One region of the Paenibacillus sp. FSL P4-0184 genome, then DNA from elsewhere that is predicted to be linked to it. Evidence: a T-box and tRNA genes for the amino acid it is inferred to sense, from the RefSeq annotation. Region 1 holds a T-box; the other holds one or more tRNA genes.

Region 1 (16,686 bases):
AATGAGCTTAAAAAGTTCACGCCTGAGATTAAGGCTGTTATTGCAGATGGAAGCTTAACAGAACGCGGTCGGATTTTAAAAAATGCAGCGAACGCGGATGTAATCATCACCTCTTACCCACTGCTTCGCAGAGATGTTCAGTTGTATGCTAAGAAATCTTTTCATACCCTGATTCTCGATGAAGCGCAAACCATAAAGAACCATACGACGCAGACCGCTCAAGCAGTTATGGCTCTTCAAGCCCGGCATCGTTTTGCACTTACTGGGACTCCTGTGGAGAACGCGTTGGAAGATCTTTGGTCCATCTTCGGCACTGTGTTTCCCGGGTTGTTTCCAGGTAAGAAGGCTTTTCACGATTTGCCGAGGGAAACTATCGCTAAACGGGCACGTCCCTTTTTGCTGCGCCGCTTAAAGAGTGATGTGTTAAAAGAATTGCCTGAGAAAATCGAATCACTCCAAGCCTGTGAGCTGTTCCCTGAGCAGAAGAAGTTATATGTCGCTTATCTCGCCCGTTTGAAAAAAGAGGCTCTAAAGCATCTGACCCAGGATAGCTTCGGTAATAATAATCGGATTAAAATCCTTGCTGGACTCACCCGTCTGCGCCAGCTATGCTGTCACCCGGCTCTATTTGTGGACGGGTATGAAGGAAGCTCCGCCAAATTCGAGCAGCTGTTTGAAATCATAGAGGAATGCCGCAGTTCAGGTAAACGAATGCTAGTATTCTCCCAGTTCACAGAAATGCTCGGTTTGATTGGACGTGAACTCGGCTATCAAGGTATTCCATATTTTTACCTAGACGGTCAAACGCCTGTGTCTCAGCGCGTAGATTTATGTAATCAATTTAATGAAGGGGAGCGGGATATTTTCCTTATCTCCTTAAAAGCTGGCGGAACTGGACTCAACTTAACAGGAGCAGACACTGTCATTCTATACGATCTATGGTGGAACCCTGCCGTCGAACAGCAAGCTGCAGATCGGGCTCACCGAATCGGACAGAAAAAAGTAGTTCAAGTCATTCGGCTCGTCACCCAAGGTACTGTGGAAGACAAGATGTATGAGCTACAACAGAAGAAAAGGAACTTAATCGATGAAGTGATCCAGCCAGGTCAGGAAGGGTTATCTACCCTTACAGAACAAGACATCCGAGAAATTCTGATGATCTAGGTGTAATGATGGTTGGAGAAAAATAGGGATATCCTTCAGCCAAACGGCTTTTCGGATATCCCTTTTTCTGTAGTAAATACGTCATAATCATCATCAGATTATGCGATTGTAACTCCTGCACTAGCGTAGCCTGCAATGGTTGTAGCAACGTCGACTCCGGCTGATACTGTTGAAGTAAAGACCAACAACAAGCGCTCTCCCACAGTTACAGGAATGCTCAAACCTGTGGTATTACCACTGCTAATTGTGCCAAGTGAAAGGACACCTGTAAATGGAGGACTTAATGTGACTACAGCACCAGGGACTGCAGTAAAGGTATTGTTAGGGGTAGAAGAACTGTATAATTGAGCAGTGATTGTTACTGTAGAACCTAATAAACTAAGCGCTGCTGTTGTGCTGAAATAGGCCGCCAAAGAAGTAATCGTTCCGGTGCGTGGTACTGAGAATGCAAAGTTCAGCAAGGTTCCGGCCGCTCCGGTGAGATCTATCGTACCGCCAGCAGCACTAATATTCGTCGCACTACTTCCGAATCCTACGATACTTGAAGTATTCAGCAAGCCTCCTAATACAGTTGTCATAGCTACAGGAAGACCAGAAGCATAAGGAATGATTGCACCTGAACCAGTAGGTCCCGTTGCTCCGGTTGTTCCTGTCACTCCAGTCGCTCCAGTTGCGCCAGCACTTCCTGTGGCTCCTGTTGCACCTGCGCTTCCTGTCACTCCTGTTGCACCTGCGCTTCCCGTCGCTCCTGTTGCACCTGCGCTTCCCGTCGCTCCTGTTGCACCTGCGCTTCCTGTCACTCCTGTTGCACCTGCGCTTCCCGTCGCTCCTGTTGCACCTGCGCTTCCCGTCGCTCCTGTTGCACCTGCGCTTCCCGTCGCTCCGGTAACTCCTGCGCTTCCTGTCGCTCCGGTAACCCCTGCGCTTCCTGTCGCTCCTGTTGCACCTGAACTTCCCGTTGCTCCGGTAACTCCAGCGCTTCCCGTCGCTCCTGTTGCACCTGCGCTTCCCGTTGCTCCGGTAACTCCTGCGCTTCCTGTCGCTCCTGTTGCACCTGCGCTTCCCGTCGCTCCTGTTGCACCTGCGCTTCCCGTTGCTCCTGTTGCACCTGCGCTTCCTGTCGCTCCGGTAACTCCTGCGCCTCCTGTCGCTCCTGTTGCACCTGCGCTTCCTGTCGCTCCGGTATCTCCGGTGGCTCCAGTGGCTCCTGAATAACCTATATTTTCACCATACAGTTCAGAGTAGACAAGCCGATGAGCAGTCACTAATTGACCTGTGCTGCTTTTTCCCCATACAGAGATTTGAATAGGATCGTCTATCAAAGTTGGTGTTGAAAATGAAAATTCGAATGAATCAAAATTTGCATAATAATCATTTGTTAGTACTTCATTAGGTCCCACAGTATGAAGTTCACTAACATATAGTGTTCTTGTACCGTTCATATAATATCCTTCGACTTGAATCAACGACGCAGTGACATCACTCTGATTAACAAGTTTAATAGTAACAAGCTGAGTGGGTCTTTCACCGCTTACCAGATTGTTTTCTATAGGTCCAGTAGATAGATAACTCAAGTTATCAACTCCTTTATTTTTAAATAGATTGCCTGCAAAAAATTCTAAATAGTAGCGTTACTATAATCATTCCTCCGATCTACTCTAAATTCGCTAACAATGAGCCTATTATATTTTTCAGTTGGAAATTTTCGGCTCTTAATAGTAATATTCTTTTCTCTTTTTAATGTGTGGACATCTATCAAAAGTTACTACTATACATATTGAGTGCTATTGGAAAAATCTAAAATCTATCAATATTCAATAGATTTTAACTCTTAGGAGCATTATTCCGTTCTGCCCAAAACTTGTCCCGTTAACAAAACAGAGGAGAACTCAGTAAGCCTTACTTACGGCTACAGAGTATCCCCTCTTTGTACCATCAACTCAGAGATAAATTTACGTCAATTCATGAACAGACCAAACTATACCCGAAGTATTGGCACCGCCCAGATTCAAAGGAACCGTCAAGCCATTAGAAACATAGAACAAACCAATAACATCACCTGCTGTTAGTGCAAATTCTCCAACCAACGTTACAGTCCCACTTCCCAAAATAGCTCTCAAAGATAAAACGATCGCTACATTCGCATTTAGTAAGGAAACAAGCCACTTACCAAATCAGTTATAGTAGGGGATGTTCTCCGGACTACGAAGGATGGAATCCTAGCACCAAGACTTACTGTGATTGTAGTAGTTGTGGAATAATTGATAGTCGCTACAAATGGATATTTACCTGTAGCCGGAATAGTATAGTTGCCAGAAGTTACATTGAGTTTCACACTATCATAATAAGATGTCGTTACACTCTAACCTGTGATTTGAGATGATGTGGCAACTGAAAATGTAGGAAAAAATGCTGAGAATCCCTCTTGTTGGACGTTCGGCCCAGGTGCATAAGTATCTCCTGTTGCTCCGTTAACTTCCTGTGTACGCATCACAATAACCTCATCCACCAGGATGTTGCAAGCGGGAACCCTCTGCGACAAGCTGAAGGATAACTGGGCAAAAGCAGTCGTGGGTGGTGCAATAATTGTTACGCCCTCGAAGGTTTGCCCTTGCAAGGCCGTGAAGAAGTTGGTCGGCACAATCAACATTAGCCCCGTACCCAAAAAATGGATATTGAATGGCCATAACCATCTCCCCTCGTCTCATGGACAGAATTACGTACTGACTCCTACCCCAAAGGGGGAATCACCAACCGTGATAGATGTAATTTGAGTATTGGTAGATCCACTGAATACTAAAACCGAATCAGCAAATTGACTCGATGCATAGATTGTGTTTGTAGAAGGGTTTACTCCCACTCCGTCAGTTCCTGGCGAAAATAGAATGAGCGGAATATCTGTAAGTATACTATCAGCTAATCCGTCAATTACCGTAATATTGTTGGAACCTGCTGCATAAATTCGATTGGTTAAAGGATTTACTCCTATACTTGTTACGCTGGTAACAGGAATCGTAACAACTGCGGTATTTGTTAAACTGTTAATAACTGTTACATTACTACTACTAGCGTTAGCAACATATACCTTATTCGAGATTGGGTTAACTCCTATACCTACAGGGTTATCTCCAACTGGAATGGTAGTAAACACACTGTTGGTGATACCGTCTATTACCATTACGTTGTCTAAACTTTGATTTGTCACATAGATGCTATTTGTAGATGGATTGACTCCGACTGCAAACGGCCCGCTAAAACCGGGTATAGTAGCAATTACAGTATCGTCTGAACCATTTATTACTGAAACAGAGCTATTGTTGTTGTTTGCTACATAAATCCGATTGGTAGAAGGGTTAACATCTACTCCCAATGGTCTACTTTCAACGGGGATTGTAGCAATTACGGTATTGGTAAAACCATCGATCACTGAAACATTGTCTAATTGTGAATTTGCAACGTAAATCTTATTAGCGAAGGTGTTGACCCCAACACCAAAAGGACCATCACCGACATTAATTGTACCGATTACGGTATTGGTTAGACCGTTAATCACCGAAACGTTATCGCTTTGATTGTTTGCAACATATATGCGGTTCACTGGTGCAAAAGAGAGTCCCGTTGCTCCTGTTACTCCAGTTCCTCCTGTTATTCCCGTTGCTCCCGTTACTCCTGTTGCTCCGGTGCTTCCGGTTGCTCCTGTTATTCCCGTTGCTCCGGTGCTTCCTGTTGCTCCCGTTGCTCCGGTTGCTCCTGTTGCTCCGGTGCTTCCGGTTGCTCCGGTGCTTCCGGTTGCTCCTGCTACTCCGTTTGCTCCGGTGCTTCCGGTTGCTCCTGCTACTCCGTTTGCTCCGGTGCTTCCGGTTGCTCCAGTTGTTCCCGTTGCTCCGGTTGCTCCGGTGTCTCCTGCACTTCCCGTCGCTCCTGTGCCTCCGGTGGCTCCTGTAAATCCAATATTATCACCATATAATTCAGAATAGACAAGCCTATGAGCAGTCACTAATTGACCTGTGCTGCTTTTTCCCCAAACAGAGATTTGAATAGGATCGTCTATCTGAGCTGTTGTTGTGAATAAAAATTCAAATGAATCAAAATCTGCATAATAATCATTCGTTTTCACTTGATTAGGTCCCACAGTATGAAGTTCACTAACATATAGTGTTCTAGTACCATTCATATAATAGCCTTCGATTTGAATCGCTGCCGCAGTGACATCGCTCTGATTAACAAGCTTAATCGTAATAAGCTGGGTGGGTCTTTCACCACCTACCAGATTGTTTTCTATAGGCCCAGTAGATAAGTAGCTCAATTTCCCAACTCCTTTTATCTTTAAATAGATCGACTACAACAAGATTGTCCTACAAAAAATTCTTAATAGTAGCGTTACTATAATCATTCCTCCGATCTACTCTAAATTTGCTAACAATGAGCCTATTATATTTTTCAGTTGGAAGTTTTCGGCTCTTAATAGTAATATTCTTATCTCCCCTTAAGATGTGGACATCCATCAAAAGCTACTACTATACATATTGAATCCTACTTTAAAAACTCTGGAAATCTATCATCATTCAATTAGACTGAAAATCTTGGAAGCATTATTCCGTTCTGCCCAAAACTTGTTCCGTTAACAAAACAGAGGATAACTCAGTAAGCCTTACTTACGGCTACAGAGTATCCCCTCTTTGTACCATTAACTCAGAGATAAATTTACGTCAATTCATGAACAGACCAAACTATACCCGAAGTATTGGCACCGCCCAGATTCAAAGGAACCGTCAAGCCATTAGAAACATAGAACAAGCCAATAACATCACCTGCTGTTAGTGCAAATTCTCCAACCAGCGTTACAGTCCCACTTCCCAAAATAGCTCTCAAATCTAGAATAAGCGCAACATTCACATCCAACACAGGGAATAATCCACTTACCAAATTTGTTGAAGTAGGAGAAGTTCTCTGAACTACGAAAGCTGGATTAACCCCACTACCAAGACTAATTGAGATTGAGGCAGTTGTGGAATAGTTAATGGTCGCTTCAATAGAATATCTACCCGTTGTCGGAACTGTGTAATTTCCCGTAACGGGGTTAAAGGAAGGATCAGAATAGAAAGGAGAAGCCACAGACCATCCAGTCAGTTGGGAAGAAGTAGAAACTGACAAAGCTGATAGGAACGCAGAGAATCCCTCAGCTTGAATATTCGGCCCTGTTGCTCCTGTCACTCCAGTTATTCCTGTTACTCCCGTTACACCAGTCGCTCCGGTTGCTCCAGTCGCTCCAGCTGCTCCGGTTGCTCCTGTCACTCCAGCTGCCCCTGTTGCTCCAGTCACCCCGTCGGCTCCCGTTGCCCCGGTCACTCCATCGGCTCCTGTTGCTCCAGTTACACCTGCCGCTCCCGTCGCTCCAGTCACTCCGTCGGCTCCCGTTGCTCCAGTTACACCTGCCGCTCCCGTTGCCCCAGTCGCTCCAGCTGCTCCGGTTGCTCCGGTTGCTCCTGTCACTCCGTCGGCTCCCGTTGCTCCAGTTACACCTGCCGCTCCTGTTGCCCCTGTCACTCCAGCTGCTCCTGTTGCCCCTGTCACTCCGTCGGCTCCCGTTGCTCCAGTCGCTCCAGCTGCCCCGGTTGCTCCAGTCGCTCCTGTTGCTCCAGTTACTCCAGCTGCTCCGGTTGCTCCAGTCGCTCCATCAGCTCCGGTTGCTCCAGTCGCTCCTGTTGCTCCAGTTACTCCAGCTGCTCCGGTTGCTCCAGTCGCTCCAGCTGCTCCGGTTGCTCCTGTCACTCCAGCTGCCCCTGTTGCTCCAGTCACCCCGTCGGCTCCCGTTGCCCCGGTCACTCCATCGGCTCCTGTTGCTCCAGTTACACCTGCCGCTCCCGTCGCTCCAGTCACTCCGTCGGCTCCCGTTGCTCCAGTTACACCTGCCGCTCCCGTTGCTCCAGTTACACCTGCCGCTCCCGTTGCCCCAGTCGCTCCAGCTGCTCCGGTTGCTCCTGTCACTCCGTCGGCTCCCGTTGCTCCAGTTACACCTGCCGCTCCTGTTGCCCCTGTCACTCCAGCTGCTCCTGTTGCCCCTGTCACTCCGTCGGCTCCCGTTGCTCCAGTCGCTCCAGCTGCCCCTGTTGCTCCAGTCGCTCCCGTTGCTCCAGTTACACCTGCCGCTCCCGTTGCCCCAGTCGCTCCAGCTGCTCCTGTTGCCCCTGTCACTCCATCGGCTCCCGTTGCACCAGTCACTCCATCGGCTCCCGTTGCTCCAGTCACTCCATCGGCTCCTGTTGCTCCTGTTGCTCCATCGGCTCCTGTTGCTCCTGTTGCTCCTATTGCTCCATCGGCTCCTGTTGCTCCTGTCGCTCCATCGGCTCCCGTTGCTCCTGTCACTCCGTCGGCTCCCGTTGCTCCATCGGCTCCAGTTGCCCCTGTTGCTCCAGTTACACCTGCCGCTCCCGTTGCTCCAGTTACACCTGCCGCTCCCGTTGCTCCAGTTACACCTGCCGCTCCCGTTGCTCCAGTCACTCCATCGGCTCCCGTTACTCCTGTTGCTCCTGTCGCTCCATCGGCTCCCGTTGCTCCTGTCACTCCGTCGGCTCCCGTTGCTCCATCGGCTCCCGTTGCCCCTGTTGCTCCAGTTACACCTGCCGCTCCCGTTGCGCCAGTTACACCTGCCGCTCCCGTCGCTCCAGTCACTCCATCGGCTCCCGTTGCTCCGGTCACTCCATCGGCTCCCGTTGCTCCGGTCGCTCCATCTGCTCCCGTTGCTCCGGTCGCTCCTCCGGCTGCCCCTGTTGCACCAGTCACTCCGTCGGCTCCTGTTGCTCCTGTTGCTCCTGTCGCCCCGTCTGCTCCGGCTGCCCCTGTCGCACCAGTCGCTCCGGCGACTCCAGTTGCTCCATCCGCACCCGTTGCCCCTGTCGCTCCATCTGCTCCATCCGCACCTGTTGCTCCTGTCGCTCCATTTGCACCTGTAGCACCAGTTGTCCCTACCGTTGCTCCGTATAATTCTGAATGGACAAGTCGGTGAGCAGTCACGACTTGACCTACACTATTTTTTCCCCATATAGAAATTTGAATAGGATCATCTACCAGGCTTAAAGTCGTAAAAATAAATTCAAATGCATCAAAATCCGCATAATAGTCCTTTGTTACAACTTGATCAGGCATAACGTTAACAAGCTCACTAACATATAAAGTTCTTGTCCCATTCATATAATAACCTTGGACAAGAACCGTAGAAGAAATAACGTCGCTTCGGTTATCGATTTTGATCGTAACATGTTGAGTAGGTCGTATACCTCCCACCATGGTATTATCTATCGGCCCGGTAGATAAATAGCTCAATTCTCAACACTCCTTTAGATTATTCCTGCATGTTTTTCCCATGCTACTACGCGATGAGAATCTACCAATCCCCCTGAATTCTGTTTTCCCCAAAATGAGATCCCTATCTCTTCTTCAATTTCTTCTAAGGTTGCAAACTCAAATTCAAATGCGTCTAAATCAGCAAAATAATTCCTAGTTAAAACTTGGTTAGGTGCGAGACTCACCATTTCATTCACATACATCGTTCTTGATCCATCTAGTAAAAACCCTTGAATGACTAGATTATAAGAATTAAGGGAATCACGATTAACTACTTTTACTGTTACCATTTGCGTCTGTCTGATCCCCAGAATTGGACTATTATCTATAGGTCCAGTTGAAAATAAAGCCATCTCTATTCACTCCTCCCTTCCACCAGCAGTTCGAAAGATTAAAAACTACAACACTAGTAACATGGTTCATAACTAATAGCTCTATATAGTAATATTCTGTATTTAAAGTTAATGTGTGGACATTTAAGCAAAGGAATTGCCACCCGAAAAAAAGACAACCTTCTATTCTTTGAATTTGTAATCTACTAATCGGACAATCTAAAACTCAAGCATCTTCTAGACTTTACTGAGTAACACCCTATTGCTTTTTTCTAAATATTCGTTATACTGATAAAAATTATTCAAGCATCGATGAGCGGGAGAGTAGTTAACGTGTTCTAGTCCACAGCGAGCCGGGTAAGTGCAAGCCGGTACAGATCACCTAATGAAGCGCACCCGTGAGATGGACTTCTGAACCTAAGTAGGAAGTCCCGGCTGAAGACCGTTATCCTGTAAGGTGGCTAAACATCTGTTTAGCAACGAGAGTGGTACCGCGAGCGCTAAAGCCCTCGTCTCTTTTGAGACGAGGGCTTTTTTGTATTTTTAAAGGAGGGTATAAAATGTTAAGTCAAATCATCAAACACAGCATTGAACAAAGTGTAAAAAAAGTATTCCACACCTTAGAAGTTGCCTACCCAAACGATGTTGCAATTCTGATCGAACAGCCAGCTAATCTAGAGCATGGTGATTATTCCTGCAATATTGCTATGCAGCTAGCCAAACTCCTGCGTAAATCCCCTCTCGACATAGCAGAGTTAGTAAAAGCAGAAATTAAATTACAAGAGAGTTACACGGGTCTTTTACAAAAAGTCGAAGTAGCTGCTCCTGGATTTATTAATTTGTATATGAATTGGCAGGTGTGGGCTAAACATTCCTTTAATCTGCCTGACAGCACAAGGGAAAAGGTCATCATAGAGCACACTTCAATCAATCCAAATAAAGCTGCTCATGTAGGTCATCTGAGAAATGCTTGCATCGGCGATGCGCTGGTCAGAATAATGAAAAGAACCGGACATAACGTAGAGGTCCATAACTACGTGGATGATCTGGGCAACCAGCTGGCAGATACAGTCGTTGGTTTATTAAATGTACCTTTAGAAGGGGAACATCAACGTTTCGGTGATTATTGCTGGGATCTATATGCCAAAGTGAACAAAGAATATGCACGGAATCCAGAGATCACTCACAAGCGCACGGATATGCTGCATGCCCTTGAACAGGGTGATGGTAATGAGGCGTGGCTGGGCAACCTAGTCGCTGAACGTATTGTGAGAGAACATATATCGGAAATGAAGCGTTTTGGTATTCACTATGACCTGCTGGTGTGGGAGAGCAATATTTTAAAAGAGGGCTTCTGGACAGCCGCATCTGAGCTATTGAAGCAAACGGCAGTTTTTGTACAGGAGACTGAAGGCAAACTTGCGGGCTGCTGGGTGCTAAAGCAAGGGACAGAGGTTAGCAGTGGAGCGGAGTCAGAGGATCATCAGATGGATAAGGTGCTTGTGCGTTCGAATGGGATTTTGACATATACAGCCAAAGACATTGCTTATCATCTCTGGAAATTCGGTCTACTATCCAAAGATTTCACCTACAGTGAATTCTCGTCTGGTTTATGGACCACAGGTTTAACTGGAACCCCTGAGCCTTATGGACATGCCGACCGTGTTATTAACGTGATCGATTATAGACAGGAATATCCGCAACAAATGGTTAAGCAGGCTTTAGGAGCACTAGGATATAACGAGCAGGCTGAGAAGCTCCATCATGTAAGTTATGGCGTTGTTTCTCTCAGTCCGGCCTCTGCTGCTGAGCTGGGGATAGATGTTTCAGAAGGGAAATCTTCTTATGCCATGTCCGGGCGCCAAGGAATCGGCGTTAAGGTGAGCGATTTAGTAAAGCTTATGGAACAGAACATAGAACATTCGCGCTCCGATAAAGAGGGTCTTTCCAGCCATATCATTGCAGCTGCTGCTATTCGTTATTATCTGCTGCGGTTTAACCTGGGAACGGAAATCGTGTTTGATTTCAAACAGGCTACCGAAATATCCGGTAATACCGGGGTTTATCTGATGTACACCTATGCCCGTGCCAGCAGTGTTTTGAGCAAATCTACAATCCCATTCATCACAGATGCCTCAAAGCTTCAATTTCCACTCGAAATGGAAAAAGCAGAGCTCGCTTTGCTGAGACAGCTTAGCCTCTGGCAGGAGACATTGTATTCTGGCAGCATAGAATTGACGCCGAATATACTCTGCACGTACGCTCATACCTTAGCCACACTTTTCAATAACTTCTATTCTATATGTCCGATTTTAAAAGGTGAGGAGGCTACCATCGCGTTCCGCCTCTGGCTCACTTCGAGATTTAAGGACACTTTAGGTGATGTGCTAGAGGTGCTTGGGTTACCGACACCGAGCCGTATGTAGTACAAAAAGGGCAATCTCCACGCTTATCGCGGAGATTGCCCTTCTTTTATTATCTTACTTATAAATGTCTATCACATTTCCAGCTTCTACGCAGAGGCGATCAAAGTCCTCACGTTTGATACGGATACCGCCACTACGGTAGCGATTAAGCGTACCTTCCGCTTGTACTTCTGTACCGTTAACAGTAATCCGACTGTTATCAGAGCCCGAAAGGTGATAAATAAAGTCTACCTTAGTGCCTGCATATTCAAAGCTAAAGCGCATTCCGTCCAGCGACTCCGGCAGAATTGGATCGACGATTAAATCTCCGCCTTCCGTACGGATCCCCAGTGCATTCGAGATCAACTGGTTCATGTAGATCCCAGGACCGCTTGAATAGATTCTCCAGCCACCTTTAACCGCTACGTCACCATTACGCAGTTTATCGAAATTCTCCTGTGCCTCGTAACGGGTGTTAAATTTACCATCCGAGCTACTGAAATAAGAGTTAGCCTGACGGAGTTCAGCGTTTGGCACCACGTCGCGGATTCCGATCGGATTGATCGCCGCTAGGCCATTCCAGACCTGATCGGTTTTCCCTAGCTTAGCCATAGCTTCTACATAACGGATGTGTGCATGTACATATTGAAGTCCAATTTCCCGACCAAAGTTAGAAGCTTGCTCCGCACGTTTGAAATGGGTGCTTACGCCGCCAACATATTGAGCTGGACGGTTCATCAGACGAACGCCGTCTGGACAGAACAGTTTATCCTGGATTACTTCATAGTGCGCTTCAGCTTGTTCTGGTGTAAGCAGCTCACTGATCATACTGCGCGTCATTGGCAGCAGACGGTATTGGATCCCTGTTTCCGTATCGCTTGGATGCACCATAAGCTTCACTTGCTCTGGGTCCTCCATATACAAGAAGCCTGGAATTACCTCAGATTGAAGCATATGTGTGTTGAAATCCTCACGAATTCCCTCCACCATCGCTTTCAGCTCTTCCGAACCTGCTGGATCAACTTTATGAAGCACTTCTGAGAACTGATTCAATGTCTGATAGGTAAGCGCCACTGTCCAACTGCTAACCATGTACTGCTTCAGCTGTGGATTTGCAGGCTGGAGTGTATCATCCCAGTCTCCATCACCGTACGAGGACAAATGCGTGTCATGCAGGAAGTGATTCTTAATATAAGCAACTTCCTTCCGTGCATGATCCAGCAGCGTCGCTTTTTCCTCTGTAAAATCAAAGCTATGCTTACGAGTATAAGGTACAGTCGCTTGCAAAATACTGTAGTCTTGCGTTACCGCCAAATAGTCTCCAAGCACTTTGAGTGGCCATACAATAATATCTCCATGGCTCTCCTCTTGCTGAATCTTCGTATATTTATCAAACATGAACCACTGTGGCCAGTTACCATCATCTTCATATTGATGAGCATACAGGGTCAGCAATATTTCACGAACCTGATCGTATTTTTGCGTAGCCATGAAGTATTCCACTGGTCCCTGACACACGTCACGGGTTCCCCAAGCAGCGCCGCCGTATTGTTCCAATCCGTGAGGGACTGAATAATGGACGAGCATATTATGTGTATACCACCAAGCCAGAGCATTTACCTTAAACAACTCACCTTCGGACCCATCACCTAACGTCAAGCGGAAGCCATTCATAACCCCGCTGTAGAATTCGCGGTATGCGGAAATCTCCTCTTCAGCTGTACCGCTGCTCGATTGAATCTCCTTACCATCCAGAAGACCTTGAATGTTCAATGTCCACTCACTGCTCTCCGACAGTTCCAGAATAGCTAGCGGTGCATCAGACTTCTCAGCATGAGAGACAAGTCTACCTTCATTTTGAAGAGTGAAATCCGCTCCCTGTACCTGGAATTTATACTGCAGATCAGGATATTCTCCTGCACTTAGTGCGCTTCTATCAGCCGAGAAGGTTATGGTTCCTCCTTCTTGCTTGAATTGATATGGAAGCTCGTATTCATTAACGTTCATAGTGATTTGATTAGTGACTAGATAGCGATAAGCTTTTCCACTTTCCGTACGCACATTCAGGAATATCTCCGGAGAATCTGCAGTAGTGTAGTTCGTAATAATGAAGCATTCGCCATCTGTTCTGTAATACCAACGGGCATAGTTGAAACCAACCTCGAACAATGAAGGCATGGTCAAGAGGCGGTATTCGCCATTCCACTGCACATAGATTCGTTGTCCCGAAGCTTTTGGAATATTAAGCGCATTTCTAGGATTGGACATTAGCTTGTTGAAATTGGTATTGCCAATGACTACTTGGGAGTTAAAGATCCCGTACATATAAGAAGTTGTCGTGATAACCTTATCGTTAAGTCGAGCGTTGTCCCCACTCATTAGAATATGACCATGAGGACGCTCTACCTTAAGTTCCTTCTCTTTCAATACAACATGCTCATAATTTTCCGTGAAGAAAGACAGAAGCTGGTCTCCCTCTTTTTCCTCTTGATAGCGAACCGGGAACAAGGCTTCGATCTCTTCACTCGTCAGAGAATTTGCAGCTAGTGGTGCTCCCAGATCTTTTGTCAAGAAAGAACGTTCTAGCGGTGCTTCAGCTTCTAAAGGCAACTCTTTTACCGTTTCCCAAGCCGCAGCAACATCCTTCGTGAATTCTAACGAGGTAATCGCTTCTGGATGATCTTGCTTGAACAATCCATAAAATACAAACTGGGCTTCCCCACTCAGCTTCACCCGCTCCGATTGCAGCGCAGTATAAGCGAATTCATATTGATAGATTTCATTACTTAATTGCTCACGGCTCAGGCTTTCTGGTTGATTTGTCTCTTTATAAGACAATCCAAAGAATTGGAAACCATCTGTTGAGAAGCTTGCTGCCTTAGTGATTGCACCTTGCTGCAAATATGGGAATTTGCCACCTTGCGGCTGATTCTGTCTGGAGCATACGACATATCCCTTTGACTCATCCTCGAATACGGCATGGTCAATATATTGTGACAGGTAGGCCTCATTACTGCGAACTGCGCCGATATCGGCAATACCCACGTCTTGTCCGTACACGAGATCCACATCTGTATCTTGACCTGTAAGCTTCACGTCCCAGAACCAAGCGCCTTGAGCCGTCGGAGTAAAAATAACCTGATACTCGATATTTTCCGCAGTACCTTCCCAAACCAAGCGGTTCCCAGCCTTACGTACAGTGCTTGAGGAATGAATGCCCAGCAAAGGAACAGCTTGAATGCTTCCATTACTATGAATGCGTAAATATAGGTTGGATAAGGAGCCATCCACGATATTAGGCAGCAATTGATTGATCATTGTCCGTTCATGGAGAACTTGGAACAAGTCCCCGCTGTTTGTAAAAGTGAATGATAAGTCTCCAGCGTTTAAATGGATGTTAGAATTCATATTAGTAGTCATATTCTTGCACTCCTCTATTACGACAGCCTGTGTCGTATATATTCTACTTAAGCTAATGTTAAGCGAAAATCGCGTTCTTTAACCTCTTGGCTATTTGGACCCACAAACAATTTGAATTGTCCCGGATCACTGCTAAAGCTTAAATCGCTATGATAGTAACGAAGCTGTTCTTCTGTAAGCGTAAAGCTCACTTCTTGGCTTTCTCCCGGGGAGAGGCTGATCTTGGCAAAGTCTTTCAGTTCCTTCATTGGTCTAACAACTTCTCCTGAAATGTCTCGGATATAGAGCTGCACTACCTCTTCACCTTGTACATTGCCTGTATTAGTCACCGTAACAGTTACTTTAATAGGCTGATCCTTCGTCATTATTTCACCGGAAAGGATCGGTTCACTGTAGCCAAATGTCGTATAGCTAAGACCAAAGCCAAATGGCAGGAACGGTTCATTAGGAATGTCCAGATATTGTGAGACATAACGTTTGTCCGCACCCGGTGCATGTAGAGGACGTCCAGTGTTGAAATGATTGTAATAGACCGGAATTTGCCCAACAGATATAGGGAAAGACATCGTTAATCTTCCTGACGGATTCTCGTCACCATACAGTAGACTGGTAATCGCAGCACCGCCCTCGCTTCCTGGGAACCAGGCTTCCAGAATGGCATCCGCATTCTCGATCACACCACTAAGATCCAGTGGGCGTCCGTTAAACAACACCACCACAATAGGCTTACCCAGCGTCTTCATACGTTGCAAAAGCTCACGCTGCGCTTCCGGCAAGCGGATATCCGAACGACTTCCAGCTTCTCCGCTCATATCCGAATGTTCTCCAAGCGCCAGCACAATCACATCGGCTTCCAGCGCTGCCGCTTTCGCCTCCAGCCATTGCTCTTCTGTAAAGCTCTCAATCCCGGAGCCTTCTGCAACGGTAACCTTACCTGCAGCTGCACGAGCTTCAAGAGCTGGAGCAAGACGGCTAGCTTCTTCTGTTGAACCCAACCAGGACCATGGTCCAAGAATATCTCCGTTATTAGCAAACGGTCCGATTAGCGCAACCCGCTGCTCTGTCGCAAGCGGCAGAACCTGATCATTCTTCAGTAGAACGCAGGATTTAACCGCTAATTCTCTCGCTGCTGTCCGGTGAGCATCACAGAAAATCACCTCGCGCTCCTTCTCTATATCTGCCCCACGTAACGGATTCTCAAACAAGCCCAGTCTTTGCTTCAATTTCAAAATACGAAGTACGGCTTCATCAATGATACTTTCATCCACTTGCCCGCCAGCTACAAGAGCTGGCAATTGGTGCACATAACACTCTGTCATCATCTCAATATCCACGCTAGCTTTGATAGCTTTAAGTGCTGCTTCAGCCTCATCCTCGGCGACACCATGTGGGATCAGTTCCTTCACCGCGCCCCAATCCGAGATCAACACGCCGTCAAAGCCCCATTCCTCACGCAGCAGCTGACGAAGCAGCTTAACGTTTCCGCTTATTGGAATCCCGTCAATCGTGTTGAACGAAGTCATAACCATTTCTGCACCCTCATCCAGTGCTGCACGATAGGCTGGCAGATAATATTCCCGTAGCTGACGTTCTGATAAATCGACTGTATTATAATCCCGTCCGCCTTCGGATAGACCATAGGCTGCAAAGTGCTTAACGCAAGCCGCCAGACGACTTACATCACCCGTCAAGTCATTTCCCTGAAACCCGCGTACAAATGCACGGGCAAACCTACCATTCAAATAAGGATCTTCGCCGGTAGACTCCATCACTCTTCCCCAACGCGGGTCCCGAACAAGGTCCGCCATAGGTGCAAAAGTAACGTGTACACCAGATACTGCCGCTTCTTTAGCAGCAATCTCAGCGCTTAGCTCCGCCCGTTCCATATCCCAAGAGCAACCAATCGCCAGTGGCACCGGAAAAATCGTCTTAAAGCCATGCACGATATCCGCCATCATCAGCAGTGGAATACCCAATCTATTTTTACGTAAATGAGCTTCTTGGACGGCAATGACTTGCTC
Region 2 (16,686 bases), 1.5 Mb from region 1:
AACAGCGATGTCAGCGATTGTGCTATCTTCGGATTCACCGGAACGGTGAGAGATAACTGCTGTGTAACCAGCACGTTTAGCCATTTCGATAGCATCGAAAGTTTCAGTCAATGTACCAATTTGGTTAACTTTAACCAAGATGGAGTTACCGATACCTTTTTCGATACCTGTTGCAAGACGCTCAGTGTTTGTAACGAACAAGTCGTCACCAACCAATTGAACTTTGTCTCCCAATTTTTCAGTAAGCAATTTCCAACCATCCCAGTCGTCTTCGGACATACCGTCTTCGATTGTGATGATAGGATATTTTTCAACCCATGAAGCAAGAAGGTCAACGTACTCAGCGGAAGTGTAAGATTTACCTTCGCCAGCAAGGGTGTATTTACCGTCTTTGTAGAACTCAGTGGAAGCAACGTCCATACCCAAGAATACGTCAACACCTGGTTTGTAACCAGCTTTTTCGATCGCTTCGATGATTGTAGTGATTGCTTCTTCATTCGAACCAAGGTTTGGTGCGAAACCACCTTCGTCACCAACAGCTGTGTTCAGGCCTTTGGATTGAAGTACGGATTTCAAGTTGTGGAAGATTTCAGCACCTGTACGAAGAGCTTCTTTAAAGCTTGGAGCTCCTACAGGAAGAACCATGAACTCTTGAACGTCGATGTTGTTGTCCGCATGCTCACCACCATTGATGATGTTCATCATTGGTACTGGAAGAGTTTTAGCGTTGAATCCGCCCAGGTATACGTACAAAGGAATATCCAATGCTGCTGCAGCTGCGCGAGCTACGGCCATGGATACAGCTAGGATTGCGTTAGCGCCCAATTTACCTTTGTTATGAGTTCCGTCCAAAGTGATCATCAATTTGTCGATGCCCACTTGGTCAAGAGCGTCCATACCGATAACTTCTGGAGCGATGATTTCATTTACGTTCTCAACAGCTTTCAGAACGCCTTTACCCATGTAACGGGATTTGTCACCATCACGAAGCTCTACAGCTTCATGAGCGCCAGTGGAAGCGCCGGAAGGAACGATAGCGCGGCCTTTAGCACCGGATTCAAGATAAACGTCAACCTCTACAGTAGGGTTACCACGGGAGTCAAGGACTTCGCGAGCATAAACATCAGAAATAATAGTCATTTTAGTTAATCTCCTTTAAACAATGTTTTGGTTTTGATTGTTGAAGCTTAATCTTAGGTATTGTTTCCTTATTTGCGACTAGCGATCATGGATTGACCAGTCATTTCCGCAGGTTGCGGAATTCCCATCAGATCCAGAATGGTTGGTGCTACATCAGCAAGGATACCGCGATCGCGCAATACAACATTTTCATCCGTAAGGATGAACGGAACCGGGTTAGTAGTATGAGCTGTGAACGGACGACCGTTCTCATCAAATACCATGTCTGCATTACCGTGATCGGCGATAATGATCGCAACGCCACCCTTGGCAACTACTGCGTCCACTACTTTACCTACACACTCATCAGTTACCTCTACAGCCTTGATTGTTGGCTCCAACATACCGGAGTGTCCAACCATATCAGGGTTTGCAAAGTTAAGAATAATAGCATCCTGTCTTTCCGCTTCGATTTCTGCTACGCAGGCTGCAGCCACTTCGTAAGCACTCATCTCAGGTTGAAGATCATAGGTTGCCACTTTAGGAGAGTTGATCAAGATACGAGTTTCTCCTGGAAGTTCCTCATCACGTCCACCACTGAAGAAGAACGTTACGTGCGGATACTTCTCAGTTTCCGCGATGCGCAGTTGCTTCTTGTTGTGTTGCACAAGTACTTCACCCAATGTGTTATCCAGGTTCTTCGGTGAATAGGCTACATAACCTTGTACCGTTTCACTGAAAGTAGTCAGGCATACGAAGTGCAAGTCTTGCGGGAACAAAGGACCCCGGTCGAAACCGCGGAAATCTTGATTCGTGAACACTTGTGACAACTGAATAGCACGGTCAGGGCGGAAGTTGAGGAACACGACGGAATCGCCGCTCTCTACTGCCGTTACCGGTTTGCCTTCACTGTCTACAATCACGCTAGGTTCAACGAATTCGTCGAACACGGAATTTGAATAAGATGCAGTGATAGCTTGCAGAGCATCTGTGTATTTCGGTCCTTCGCCATAAACCATAGCACGATAGGCTTTTTCTACACGATCCCAACGTTTGTCACGGTCCATTGCGTAATAACGCCCGGATACCGTTGCAATTGTACCTACTCCAACTTCTTCAATCTTAGCAACCAGATCTTGAACAAACTTCTTACCACTATCTGGAGGTACGTCCCGGCCATCCATGAAAGCATGGATGTACACTTCGTGCATATCTTCTTTCTTAGCCAGGTCAAGCATAGCAAACAGGTGATTAATATGGCTATGTACCCCTCCGTCGGATACAAGCGCGTAAAGATGAAGCTTTTTACCTGTGTTCTTAGCATTTCTAACTGCGGCTACCAGTGTTTCATTATCGAAGAATTCGCCCTCACGGATCGATTTATCGATACGAGTCAAATCCTGGTACACAATCCGTCCTGCACCAATATTTAAGTGCCCTACTTCAGAGTTGCCCATTTGGCCTTCTGGAAGACCAACAGCTTCACCACAAGCAGTAAGGGTAGTATTAGGATATTGTTTCAAGTAACGGTCATAGTTAGGTTTGTTAGCTTGAGCAACGGCGTTACCTTCAGATGTTCCACGCAAACCGAAACCATCCATGATGATCAAAGCTACAGGTCTTGGAGCTGACATCTTACTTCGCCCCCTCAACCAATTGAACGAAGGAAGCAGGCTGCAAGCTGGCACCGCCAACAAGCGCACCATCGATGTCGCTTTGGCCCATGTACTCAGTTACATTCTCAGGCTTCACGCTGCCGCCGTATTGAATACGAACAGCTTCAGCTGTTGCAACATCATACAAATCTTTTACAAGACTGCGGATGTAAGCAATAACTTCGTTAGCATCTTGGGAAGTGGAAGATTTACCTGTGCCAATAGCCCAGATAGGTTCGTATGCAATGACAACTTTTGCTGCTTGCTCGGCACTAAGTCCTTGGAATGCAGCTTCAGTTTGTACTTTACATACTGCTTTAGTTTGATCAGCTTCACGCTCTTCGAGCTTTTCGCCAACACATACGATTGGAGTGATACCGTGACGGAATGCAGCATGCATTTTCTTATTCACGATTTCATCTGTTTCGCCAAAATAAGCACGACGCTCTGAGTGACCAATGATTACATAGTCTACGCCAAGATCGCTAAGCATTACACCACTGATTTCTCCTGTGTAAGCACCGTTATCTTCAAAGTGCAGGTTCTGTGCGCCAATCTTGATGTCTGTACCTTTTGCAGCTGCTACAAGTGCAGGCAGGTTAGTAAATGGGGCGCAGATAACAGTCTCAACGCCTTCTACTTCTGCTTTGCCTTTGATGTCAGCAATAAAGCTTTCTGCTTCAGGAACTGTTTTGAACATCTTCCAGTTACCCGCAATAATTGGTGTTCTCATGAATTTAATTGCCTCCTTCTATACGTCTTACTTGTCGTTCAGTGCTTCTACGCCAGGAAGCGCCTTGCCTTCCATGAACTCAAGGGATGCACCGCCACCAGTGGAGATGTGATCCATTTGGTCAGCCAGGTGGAATTTTTCTGCTGCTGCTGCGGAATCTCCGCCGCCAATAACAGTGTAACCTTCAGTTGTTGCACAAGCTTTCGCTACTGCAAGTGTACCTTCAGCGAATTTATCGATTTCGAATACGCCCATAGGTCCATTCCAGACAACCAGCTTGGAGTTCTTGATAATATCGGCATAAAGTTCACGAGTCTTAGGTCCGATATCAAGTCCTTCCCAACCTTCTGGGATTTCATTGTAATTAACGATCTTAGTGTTAGCATCAGCACCGAATTTATCAGCAACAACAACATCAACAGGAAGCATGAAGTTTTTGCCAAGTGCTTTAGCTTTTTCGATGAATCCAAGAGCAACGTCAAGTTTGTCGTTGTCTACAAGTGACTTACCGATTTCAAAGCCTTGTGCTTTAGTGAATGTATAAGACAATCCACCGCCGATCAGGACGTTATCAGCCAAAGACAACAAGTTATCAATAACATCAATCTTGTCTTTAACTTTCGAACCGCCGATGATCGCAGTGAAAGGACGTTCTGGGTTAGTAAGAGCTTTACCAAGAACGGTCAATTCTTTCTCCATCAAAAGACCGGATACAGCTGGTAGGAAATGAGCGATACCTTCTGTCGATGCATGTGCACGGTGAGCCGCGCCAAACGCATCATTGACGAACAAATCAGCCAGTTCAGCGAATTGTTTAGCCAATTCAGGATCGTTCTTTTCTTCACCTGGGTAGAAACGAACATTCTCAAGTACAAGTACGTCGCCTTCGCCTAGCTCAGCAATTTTTGCTTTGACAGCTTCGCCAACAGCTTCGTCAGCTTTAGCTACTGGTTTGCCGAGAAGCTCGGACAGACGTTCAGCAGCAGTAGTCAAACGCATGGAATCTACGAATTGACCTTTAGGACGACCCATGTGACTCGCAAGAATGATCTTTGCACCGTTCTCAATCAAATATTTAATGGTTGGAAGGGTTTCGCGAATACGAGTATCATCAGTAATCTTACCGTCTTCTACAGGTACGTTGAAATCCACGCGTACAAATACGCGTTTGCCCTTTACTTCTACATCACGGACGCTCTTTTTGTTCATGATTAATTCCTCCACACCCAAAGTTGTTTCTAGCAGGAAACAAGAAATACATTTAGAAAGAGCGGAAACAAGGAACTTCTGTTTCCGCTCTATAGATGTTACTTATATCAAGTCAATTACTTAGCGATTTTAGCGAATTTCTCCAAAGTACGAACCAATTGTGCAGTGTAGGACATTTCATTGTCATACCAAGCAACAGTCTTAACGAGTTGTTTGTCGCCAACAGTCAATACTTTAGTTTGTGTAGCATCGAACAGGGATCCGAAAGTCATACCTTTGATATCGGAAGATACGATTTCATCTTCAGTGTAACCATAAGTGTCTGGATCGGAAGCTGCTTTCATTGCTGCGTTGATTTCTTCAACAGTAACGCTCTTATCAAGAACAGTTACAAGCTCAGTCAGGGAACCAGTTGCAACTGGAACACGTTGAGCCGCACCATCCAATTTACCTTTAAGTTCTGGAATAACAAGACCGATTGCTTTAGCAGCACCAGTAGTGTTAGGAATGATGTTCTCAGCTGCTGCACGAGCGCGTCTGAAGTCACCTTTAGCGTGTGGAGCATCCAAAGTGTTTTGGTCACCAGTGTAAGCGTGAATTGTAGTCATCAAGCCTTCAACGATACCGAACTTGTCGTTCAATACTTTTGCCATTGGAGCTAGGCAGTTCGTTGTGCAAGATGCGCCGGAAATAACAGTCTCAGTACCATCAAGAATGTCATCGTTAACGTTGTAAACGACAGTTTTCATGTCGCCAGTAGCTGGAGCGGAGATAACTACTTTCTTAGCTCCACCTTTCAAGTGTTTTTCAGCTGCTTCTTTAGTTGTGAAGAAACCTGTGCACTCAAGTACGATATCAACGCCTAGGTCGCCCCATGGCAATTCTTCAGGGTTGCGGTTAGCAAGAACCTTAACTTCTTTGCCATTGACTTTGAAGAAGCCATCATGCACTTCAACATCACCTTGGAATTTACCTTGAGTTGTATCATATTTAAGCAAATGAGCAAGCATCTTAGCGTCAGTCAAGTCGTTGATTGCTACCACTTCGATACCTTCTACATTTTGAATACGGCGGAAAGCAAGGCGTCCAATACGTCCAAATCCGTTAATTCCAACTTTTACACTCATTGAATAGTTCCTCCTAGAATTCGTTTTATTTATTCAAAACAGACCGTGAAGCCTGTCATGACAACAATGTTAAGTATGATACAAGATATATGTTCTAGTGAGTTACGAGGATATCTGTAACTGATTATCAATTTCCTTGCCGATTTCCACAGCAGCAGCCTCGTCGGTGACGAGTATATTCTCCTGCCCGAAACGCAGCATGGCATGAATGGCTTTGGCCTTTGGTTTACCTCCAGCAATACCGATGACTGTCTCCGTCCGAACAATATCTTCTAGACGTAGTCCCATCGTAAGCATCGTATGGACAACCTGACCATCTTCGTTAAAGTAATACCCAAAGGATTCAGCCACGGCTCCCTCACCCTGGATTTCTGAGACAGTTGCCTCATCCAGCTTGCGGCGACGAGTCATTTCAATGGCATCCCCAATCCCATGTACAATAATACGCGAACTGCGGATGATTTGTACAATCTCTCCAATATTAGAGTCAAGTGCTAGTGACTGGTAGGCATCCCCACTAAGTAAATCAGGTACATGCAGCAACCGGTAATTCGCTCCTACCCGTTTTGCCATTGTTGAGGCAATCGTATTGGCTTGAATCTCCATACTCTCTCCTAATCCACCACGCGCCGGAACAAACCAAGCGTTCTTATAGGAAAGGGATAACGGCGGTGTCAGTTGATCAGCCATGTCGGCAAGCGTTGATCCACCTGTGACAGCAACTATATCATCTGTACGAAGTACACTGAGCAGCGCTTTTGCACCCGCTCGGCCAAGCTCACGTTTGGTGAACGGCGATGACTCACAATCACCCGGCACCACAATAACTTTATCCAGACCGTACGTTGCCCGAATTTTCTCTTCCAGCTCATCCAGACCAAACAGGCTCTTAACGACCGGCTCTAGCAAATCAAGCAGTCTACGTCCAGCAGCGCTAATGCGCATGCCAACGCTCTCGATCTCAATGAGCCCTTGCGATTTCAGAAGATCCGTCTCGGCACGCAGTACCCGCTCAGTCATATCAAGCGAAGCGGCAAGCGTTCTGCGCCCAATTATATCGGACAGCATGATCTGATGAAGAATCGTGTACCGTCTCTTAAGGGTTTCCATGAGATCAGGCAGAAGCTGCTTTTGGATATCTAATAAATTACGCATACTTTCACTCCTGCAACTTCGTCTTCCTCTATTCCCTTGTTCATGGTCTCAAAATGTCCCGGGTAAACTTTTTAAGTCCCACTCATATTCTAACCAAATATTGCTCGAAGTGCAAGTCTTCCGAGAGTAGAATTCTCAAGCGCTTGTCTTCTTATACATTTATAAGATTGGGAAAGAGGTTCAGCTCCAAAAAACCTGTCATTAACAATCCGGATTCTTTCGCTGATTGAAACACAATGTCCGCTTGTCCACCTTGAAGACTAGGGATAGAGCCTGTGTACAGTATTATTAATTCATTGCAATTGCACAGAAATTGTATTATAATCATTTTTGTTGCGCCCGTGGTCCAATGGATATGACGTAGGCCTCCGAAGCCTGAGATCCAAGTTCGATTCTTGGCGGGCGCGCCATTAATTTCACTTTTGTACATAATTTAGTAGTGCCTATACTACTACTTAACCAAAGAGCCGCGTGTCGGCTCTTTTTTTTGAATATAAGTTTGACTTTCTTTGACTTTTTGTTTGAATTTGTTTATCATGTGGGTAATACGGCAAGAGTAAAAATGAATACATTTGAAGAACCAATATCAAGGAGGTTTTCCACGTGAGTTATATTCCTATGGTAGTAGAACAGAGCAACCGCGGTGAGCGCGCTTATGACATCTATTCCCGCCTGCTGAAGGACCGCATCATTTTCCTTGGAACGGAGGTTAATGACGTGGTAGCCAATTCTATCATCGCACAAATGCTGTTCTTGGCTGCCGAAGATCCGGATAAGGACATTCACCTTTACGTGAATAGCCCCGGCGGTTCCATTACTGCAGGTATGGCTATTTTTGATACAATGCAGTACATTAAACCGGATGTTTCCACCATCTGTGTAGGTATGGCAGCTTCCATGGGAGCATTCCTACTTAACGCTGGCGCTAAAGGCAAACGCTTCGCACTGCCTAACAGTGAGATCATGATTCACCAACCTCTGGGTGGTGCTCAAGGTCAAGCAACGGATATCGAAATCCGTGCCCGCCGTATCCTCAAATTGCGTGATAAGTTGAATCGTATTCTTGCAGAACGTACGGGTCAACCGCTAGAACGTATTGAGAAGGATACAGATCGTGATTACTTCATGACTGCTGCAGACGCGGCAACTTACGGTATCGTTGATAAAGTCATCGAGAAAACACTGCCTAGCGGTGTGTAAGCTATAAAACAACGCAAAGAGGCTGTGCCCTATCCACTTGATGGTTAGCGCACAGCCTCTTTACTTTTCAGACCACCACTCCATACGAATCTCAGTTAAATCAAACCGCCATATCCAAGCGCATCGAGTTTCTCAGCAATCACACGGTAGCCTCGGCCATTCGGATGTAAGTGGTCAATCGATAATAGCCCTCTCTCATTTCCTGCAAACTCACTATAGATAGAAGCAAACCCACATACTCGGCTACTGTACTGTGAGGCATAGCGGTTAAACTGCCGCACCCACTCTGTAGCACCCACTACCTGAGGATAAGGATTATACAGTCCCACAATCCGAATGATAAAAGGTCTACGCGTTCCCGTCTTCAATTGGAAGAGGATACTCATAATTGCAGCAAAATTTTGTTTGCATTCTTGCAATGATCTTCGCAGCTCTTTAGATAAATTTTCAGGTTGTCTAGCTGCAGCCTTCGCAGCATGGATTAAATCGTTGCCACCGATGGATAGAGTGATGATGTCGGCTGCTCGAATGGCTTCGCGAGTCATTGCACTCCCCCGTAGCCGCTGTTCCAGTTCAGAAGTAGTCAATCCATTCACGCCCAAATTCGTAGAGGCTACATTAGAACGCAGTCTCCCTTCCGCCATTCTACGGTACACCGGTACAAAACCGTTACCTGGCAGAGCGCCAAATCCAGTCGTCAAGGAATCGCCAATTGCAGTGTATTGATAGCTCATAGCTCTCCCCCGTTCATAAACTAGTTACTCCATTTAGCATATGAATTCGAGGTGATTCTGGTAAGGGGGAGATGTCCAGTGGTGACACTAGCGGTTACAACTTCTCTATTTATTTTACAGCAGCAAATGGGCTACCGCCTTCCGGCAACAGTTCTTTGAAAGTAAAGGGATATTCCGGGAATCCCGCAGCATAAGCTGTGTATTCATACAATTGGAAGAACAGCACGACCTGATCATCCTTCAGATAAAAATACTTTTCCGTATTCAATCCGTTGAACCCTCCCAAATAACTTTCCTCCGCTTTTACTAGCTTGTTCAACTTAGCATTCAACTCTTTTTTGTAGTTTGGGTTAGCTCCGAACAGGTCGCCCAACAGCAGACGTTTGCCATCCTTGAGCGAAAAGGTAAACGCCTCCCGATTGGTCATACCATGAGCGCCGCCCGTATCGCTATACTGTGACATCACTAAGCTGATCACACCATTCTGATTGTAGGTCACCACATAATCTCTATCATAGGTATACTTAGGCTCTGACCCGGATCGATTCGAGATATCCTTCTCTGCGCCTGCAGCGAATTTCATGGCACTTTCTTTTAAAATATCATTCATGGCCTGCTATGCATTGGAATTGCTTAATCCACTAAACTTCGGATAATCAAGCTGGATCAAAGCCTCTTTTCGATCCTTAGCATAGATCTCCGTGGTTACTATCAACGCATTCTGTGATCTATTCACCACATTCAACCTACTAGAGCCCCGACTCCAATCCACTTTATAGCCCAAATAATCATTTAACAGAGCGGATGGAACATAGAGGCGGTTGTTTATTAGCTTTCCTTCATACTCTCGAATGTAATAATTGTTCACCCAAATTGAAGTACCATAGCTAGATAACAGCAACTTGGCCTTAGTCGTTCCCTTTCCGATCGTGTATGCATTTTCTTTTTTATCATAAGTTAGAGGTAATTGCAGTACATCACGCATAAAGGTAATCGGAATCCAGACCTTCCCTTCCTGCAAAATACCTGTCTGCTGAGAAATTACCCCGTTCGCCTTTAAAACTATACTTGCAGCAATTGCCTTGCTCTTCGTCTGATCAGACGCTGCATAACCCTTATCACTAGGCAGCAATCCTCCACCAAGCAATAATCCCGCCGACATCAAACCTATGCCCCATTTGCGTACTGTTTCTTTTGAAATATTCATCATCTAGTTTTTCCACTAATTTCCAGTTTATTAAACCTAATCTTGGAGAATTTACACAAAAAAAGAGGCGCCCCCCACTATTACTAGTGGAAGATCACCTCTCCTCTCTGCAATCATCTTGTTCTGCTACTATTTCAATTCATACATTACGCTCAGCTGTGTTGTAACTTTAACTACTCCCGGTTGAACGGATGTGCTTGCACCAGCATCTGCTGCAGCCATTTCCATTTTTAGATTTTGTTCAAAATAAACCGGAGTGACATTGCCATCATTTTGGCTGACCGTGATTACTTGACCCAAGCTACGTTTAGCTGCCTTAGCAATAGCACCTGCTTTAACATCTGCGTTCGCCATCGCCTTTTCAATCACCTGAGCTTCAAAGGCAGAAGTGTCTTCCACGGAAAAACGTGCATTTCCGATATTATTTGCCCCCGCCGCAGATGCAGCGTCTAGCAATTCACCAACCTTGGTCAGATCTCTGTAGGACACTAACAGTGTATGATTCGCGTTGTATCCTTTCACTTGCTGTCCTTCTTTTTCGCTATAACTGTAGTTGGGTTGCACATAGAATTGGGTACTTTGAATATCCTTATCTGCGATTTTCCAAGTCCCCTTCAGTAGGGTAGTGATCTTTTGGATTTTAGCAGCATTTGTTTTTTGCGCTTCTTGCGCAGTTGTAGCCGTAGTATCCACACCGATGGACAAGTATACAATATCCGGCTTGATGGACAATTCACCTTTACCTACTACACTAACGACATTTTTCTGCACTTCATCTGCGTAAGCCTTTGCAGGGCCTTGGAAGACACCACTCATGCTAATCCCTCCAATTAACAAACTCCCTACAATCAACACTGAACCAATCTTCTTTACCAAACCTTTCATATTGCCAGCCCCTTTCATCCTTTGTGATTTGTTATTATCCTCTAGACGAGTCTTTTTGGTAAATGTTGCACAACTAAATCTATTTTTTGGTATAAAAAAAAGCCCCTGGGGGCTTTTTAGTCATGCAATAAAAGTCACTTCAAAAGATTATTGGTTCTCAAGCTCTTCTTTGCTAACGAGACTCGTCAAAGCGTTTACAGCTTGATCCGCGTCTGCACCATCCGCGCTGATATAGATCTCCGTACCGGAACTGATCGCTAGGCTCATAATACCCATAATACTTTTGGCGTTTACTTTTTTATCGTCTTTTTCCACGAAAATCTCCGACGAAAACTTGTTAGCTTCTTGCACAAACAATGCTGCCGGTCGAGCGTGTAGCCCTGTCTTCAACCGAACAACTACCGGGTGCTTTGTCATGAAACGCTTACCCCCTAATTGAGTTCTCCCCAAAAATTTCACATTAATTTTATATTATTATATCATTATAACGTAAACCACACTAGAAAAAAAGTGACTAGCCGCCTCGAACCTTGTCCGCCAGTTCATCAATCTTACGAAGACGATGATTTACTCCGGACTTACTAACCGTACCTTTCAGCATTTCACCAACCTCTTTAAGGTTGATATCTGGATGTGCCATTCGAATTTCTGCAACTTCCCGCAGTTTATCCGGTAGGCTCTCCAGCCCCACTTCTCGCTGCAGCAGTTTGATATTCTCAATCTGCCGCACCGCGGCACTTATCGTTTTATTGAGATTCGCGGTCTCGCAGTTCACGATCCGATTCACGGAATTACGCATATCACGCATAATTCTTACATCCTCAAATTTGAACAACGCTTGATGCGCCCCGATCAGACTTAAGAATTCGATAATCTTCTCGCCTTCTTTAATGTATAGAATGAACCCTTTTTTACGTTCAATGCAGCGTGCGTTTAGGTGAAATTCACCAGCCAGATCGACCAGCGCCTTACAATGCTCCTCATACATCGAGGAAATCTCCAAATGGTAAGAGGAACCCTCCGGATTATTAACGGATCCGCCCGCCAAAAAGGCACCCCGCAAATAAGCACGCTTACAGCAGTTATTCCCAACAATCTCTTTATCAATACCGTCGGTAAAAATAAATCCTTCGGACACAATTCTGAGATCATTTAAGATTTCCTGTACGCGACTAGGGATTCTAACGATATAAACGTTATTTTTCTTCAAACGCATTTTTTTACGCACGAGTAGCTCAATATGGACCTGGTAATATTTCTTAAGTAAAGAATATACCCGCCTTGCAATCGCGGCGTTCTCCGTCGAAATGTCGAGAATCACCTTTTTGCTTGAAAGCTGCACAGATCCATTCATACGGATAAGCGCTGACATTTCCGCCTTCTCACAACAGGGCTCACTCTCCACCATCGTCAGCTCTTTTTTGGTAAGGGCCGCAAAAGACAAGGGTCTCACCTCTTTCTGAAAATAAGTACGTCATTCATATATACAAGCATAAACGCCTTCGGCGTCCTTTTGAGGACGGTAAGCGTTTATGCGAGAAATATAAGAAAGTATAGGTGTAAAACTTATATTTTCTTATATTTTAAGTTATACCCTAGGGTTTCTGTTTATCCAATCTTGCACAAGCTGATAGATATGATGACTAAGCTTATCGGTATCATGCCTTAAATAAGTTCGGAATAACACTAGCTTATCCGCTATAACTTTATATGCACTGCCTTCTAGTACATCCTTGTCGAGCTGTACCGGACGTGCACCCTTCTCAGCGTACTTCGACTGCACCTGCTCTGGAATTTCACCGTCATTCACAATAATATAATCAAATAAATGAATTCCAATATGATCATAAACGGCTTGTAGATGGTCATTTACAGTATAATTATCCGTTTCACCAGGCTGAGTCATTACATTGCAGACAAAAATTTTGATTGCATCAGAAGATACAACTGCTTCTGCTAGCTTCGGAACAAGTAGGTTCGGAAGAATGCTCGTATATAGACTCCCTGGACCCAAAAGAATTGCATCAGCATTTCGAATCGCTTCAAGTGCTTCAGGCAACGGCTCCACATCAGCAGGCTCCAAAGAAACCCGTTTAATGATCCCGCCTGCTTCCGGTATCTTAGATTCACCCGTGATAATCGTGCCGTCCGACATTTCTGCACGCAATACTACGGCATCCCCCGCAGCGGGTAATACCCGTCCGCGAACAGCAAATAATCGGCTAAGCTCACGAACAGCTGTGACAAAATCGCCAGATATATCTGTAAGCGCAGCAAGAATTAAATTGCCAAGACTATGACCCGCCAAGCCTTCGCCCGTGTTGAAACGATATCTCATAATATCCGCCATGAGCGGCTCTACATCAGCCATAGCTGTTAATACGTTACGGATGTCCCCAGGAGGCGGCATTTGCAGTTCACTGCGCAAAATACCCGAGCTTCCTCCATCATCTGCTACGGTAACTATAGCTGTAATATCTAGCGGCTTTTCTTTTAAGCCGCGAAGCATGACAGATAGCCCCGTGCCACCGCCCATAACGACGATACGTGGACGCTGTCTTTGTTCTTCAGCCACTATGGACCCCTTCTCTCATTAGTGCCGATCACGCTCGGAATCCCGATGACTAACGGCTACGGATTCCGTTTCGCTGACGCCCAGCATTTTGCCCAAATATTCAGAAATGGCTACTGAACGGTGTTTCCCGCCTGTACAGCCAATGCCGATAATAATCTGGGATTTACCTTCCCTACGATATTGCGGAATTAAGAAATGAAGCATATCGAGCAGTTTGGTCAGGAACACCTGTGTTTCAGGCCACTTCATTACATAGTCATATACATCGCTGTCCTGACCTGTTTTTGGCCGCAGGTGATCCACATAATGTGGGTTAGGCAAAAAGCGAACATCGAAGACGAGGTCTGCATCAATAGGAATACCATACTTAAATCCGAACGATGTAATGTTGACGGAGAGTGTACTTTTTCCTAAATGCGAGAACCGAGAAACGATCTTCTCCTTGAGCTGCACTGGTTTCATACTGCTAGTATCCAGACATAATGTAGCTGAATTCTTTAATTCCTCAAGCATTTTACGTTCCAGCTTGATACCATCAAGCGGAAGTCCCTTAGGCGCTAGAGGATGATGACGCCGGCTTTCCTTGTAACGCTGCACAAGCACCGAATCCGTAGCATCCAAGAACAAGATTTCACAGCCAATGGTTGACTCATCTTTGATATAGGCTAGAGACTCGGACAAAGCAGTGAAGAATTCCCTACCGCGCAGGTCAATCACAAGCGCTACCTTGGCGATCTTACCCTTCGACTGCTCAATCAGTTCTGCAAACTTAGGGATCAGCACCGGCGGCAAATTATCGACACAGAAGAACCCTAGGTCTTCCAGACTCTGCACAGCAATTGTCTTACCCGCACCTGACATTCCGGTAATAATGATCAGGGTGGCTCCAGCCGTTGGAGTATTGTCCAATTCGGTCATTAAAGCGTCCCCTCCCTAAATTAGTATATGAATACTCCCTATCTTTTAAGAACGAAGCAGAAGACCTGCTGCACCCACAATACCTGCATCATTACCAAGCTCTGCAGGAATAATCGAAACACCAGTCTGAAGCGGAGCCGGTGCGAGCTTAGCAAACACACGACGAACTTCATCAAATAGAATATCTCCAGCCTTAGACACACCACCACCAATGATGAAGACCTCAGGGTTAAGCACGGCTGCAACAGAAGCCATAGATTTACCCAGGTAGTATGCTGCACGGTTTACTATGCGAATCGCTACTTCATCGCCAGCCTTAGCCGCATCAAAGACTTCCTTCGCAGCAATCTTCTCTACCATTGAGAGGGAAGTACGATCACCACGAGCTACTGCATCGTTAGCCATACGAATAATTCCTGTAGCGGAGGAAACGGTTTCCAGACATCCCATATTACCGCAACCACATTGAATGGCTTCCAAATCCGGCACTACAGTGATATGGCCAAGCTCACCTGCTAGACCTGCAAAACCTTGATAAATCTTTCCGTTGATAATGATTCCGCCACCAACACCTGTTCCTAGCGTATAGCAGACACAATTTTCAATCCCGCGTCCTGCACCACTCCAGGCTTCACCCAGTGCAGCCACGTTCGCATCATTGTCTATTTTGACAGGCTTGTTCCAGCGATCTTCCAAAATGGAGCGAATCGGCACATCTTTAAATCCTATGTTGGGCGCAAGGATAATGATTCCTTCACGAATATTTGTGAACCCTGCTACGCCCGCGCCTACACCTGCAAGCTGATCCCAAGAGTACGGGGAATCCTCCACAATTTGGCGTACATACTTCTCGATATTATCGATAACAGTATCGACACCTTCTGCAGTTCCTGTGGGTCCCTCATAAGTATGCAGTAGCGTTCCCTCAGCATTGCAGATTCCAACCTTAATTGCAGTTCCACCCAAATCCACGCCAACGTAGATATTCTCAGACATGTAACAAGCCACCTTTTTTTATACTAAAATAGTTAATCCTAAGTACCAACTATAATAGAAGCCCCCTCTGTGGTCAAGGAAAGACAACACACCCGGGAATTCCTTATTTTAATACTATACTCTATTATATTCTAAAAAGACCCCCTTACGACTAAGTAAGAGAGTCTTCTGAATATATTATTATCTGGAAAATAACCTAAATCACCCATTTATTCTGACAAAATACGCTTTTGCCCCTCCAGTGCACGGATAGGTGCGATATTCTGTGTAAACTCCAGCGTACCCATATACCGACCAGTCTCGTCGCGGACAGCGAAATAACGGATATAGATAAATTTATCCTTGATGTTGATCCAGAAGTCCTCAGCATCCTTACGGCCTGCCTTAAAGTCTTCCAGAAGCTTCTCCACCACATGAACACTTTGAGGCGGATGACAGTTCTGTACCGTGCGGCCGATAACTGCCTTAGTTCGGGCAAAGATACGTTCCTTCCCGTGTGAAAAATATCGAACGACATCATTCTCATCAATGAATGTCAGATCTACTGGCAGATGATTGAGTACTGTTTCGAGCTGATGCAATGACAACAGCCCTGTCTCAAAACGGATGAACCCTTCTTGCGGAGCGGCTCCCACTGCTTCACCCTGCAATGCTGCACCTTCCGGCTCTGCGGCACGTTCGGGTATCCACTCCTGCTCCGGCGCCGTTAGGCAGAATCCAATCTCATCGCTCTCCCGAGCGATTTTCACCCATTCGTCTTCCGTCAATTTATCCAGCGACATAGGCAATAAAATATTTTCTTCCTTAAAAATCATTTCATTAACTTCCTTGATGATCTCCGTAAGTTGAACACCAATATCTGCTGCATTTCCGCTGTAGCTGCTGAGCGCTGCTTTTGCCTCTTTAATCATACGACGGATATGATCATCCACGCCCCACATTACCTTAGTTGGTCCATAAATGCCGTATTTTTCAAGGTAAGGGAACAACAGATTTTCTTTTCGACTGTAGTGTTTATCTAGATCCAGCAGTAAGCTAAGATCCTCCAGCAGCTTAAAGATCAGCTCCTCACTGTCATTCTTCTGGAATTTGGTAGCATGCAAATCTAAACGAAAGTTCACAAGTCTTTCAATCTCACGGTTTTCTAGCTTGAAGGTGTGGACTGGGTGGCCG

What was found. The T-box of region 1 lies ahead of MKY52_RS14850 (arginine--tRNA ligase). A T-box ahead of a tRNA ligase gene usually reads a tRNA of that ligase, here a tRNA-Arg.
Region 2: it has a tRNA-Arg gene. The T-box ahead of MKY52_RS14850 (arginine--tRNA ligase) is inferred to sense a tRNA for this amino acid. The anticodon was not compared.

The regions. Positions count from the first base shown of each region.
Region 1 covers NZ_JBBORN010000001.1:3,400,714-3,417,399, reverse strand. Annotated here, with positions in the region: gene MKY52_RS14885 (DEAD/DEAH box helicase) at 1-1,164, shown strand, start outside; gene MKY52_RS14880 (exosporium glycoprotein BclB-related protein) at 1,263-2,738, opposite strand; gene MKY52_RS14875 (hypothetical protein) at 3,117-3,284, opposite strand; gene MKY52_RS14870 (hypothetical protein) at 3,527-3,814, opposite strand; gene MKY52_RS14865 (YncE family protein) at 3,881-5,470, opposite strand; gene MKY52_RS14860 (beta strand repeat-containing protein) at 5,869-8,487, opposite strand; gene MKY52_RS14855 (hypothetical protein) at 8,502-8,861, opposite strand; T-box leader at 9,144-9,360, shown strand; gene MKY52_RS14850 (arginine--tRNA ligase) at 9,401-11,266, shown strand; gene MKY52_RS14845 (GH36-type glycosyl hydrolase domain-containing protein) at 11,321-14,665, opposite strand; gene MKY52_RS14840 (glycoside hydrolase family 3 N-terminal domain-containing protein) at 14,713-16,686, opposite strand, start outside.
Region 2 covers NZ_JBBORN010000001.1:1,935,769-1,952,454, forward strand. Annotated here, with positions in the region: gene eno (phosphopyruvate hydratase) at 1-1,140, opposite strand, end outside; gene gpmI (2,3-bisphosphoglycerate-independent phosphoglycerate mutase) at 1,209-2,753, opposite strand; gene tpiA (triose-phosphate isomerase) at 2,755-3,507, opposite strand; gene MKY52_RS08230 (phosphoglycerate kinase) at 3,535-4,716, opposite strand; gene gap (type I glyceraldehyde-3-phosphate dehydrogenase) at 4,833-5,843, opposite strand; gene MKY52_RS08240 (sugar-binding transcriptional regulator) at 5,946-6,998, opposite strand; tRNA gene MKY52_RS08245 (tRNA-Arg) at 7,334-7,408, shown strand; gene clpP (ATP-dependent Clp endopeptidase proteolytic subunit ClpP) at 7,602-8,198, shown strand; gene MKY52_RS08255 (GDSL-type esterase/lipase family protein) at 8,294-8,932, opposite strand; gene MKY52_RS08260 (DUF3298 and DUF4163 domain-containing protein) at 9,042-9,542, opposite strand; gene MKY52_RS08265 (stalk domain-containing protein) at 9,549-10,142, opposite strand; gene MKY52_RS08270 (SIMPL domain-containing protein) at 10,269-11,024, opposite strand; gene MKY52_RS08275 (HPr family phosphocarrier protein) at 11,172-11,441, opposite strand; gene whiA (DNA-binding protein WhiA) at 11,539-12,468, opposite strand; gene MKY52_RS08285 (gluconeogenesis factor YvcK family protein) at 12,613-13,560, opposite strand; gene rapZ (RNase adapter RapZ) at 13,618-14,517, opposite strand; gene MKY52_RS08295 (ROK family glucokinase) at 14,563-15,513, opposite strand; gene MKY52_RS08300 (DUF438 domain-containing protein) at 15,723-16,686, opposite strand, start outside.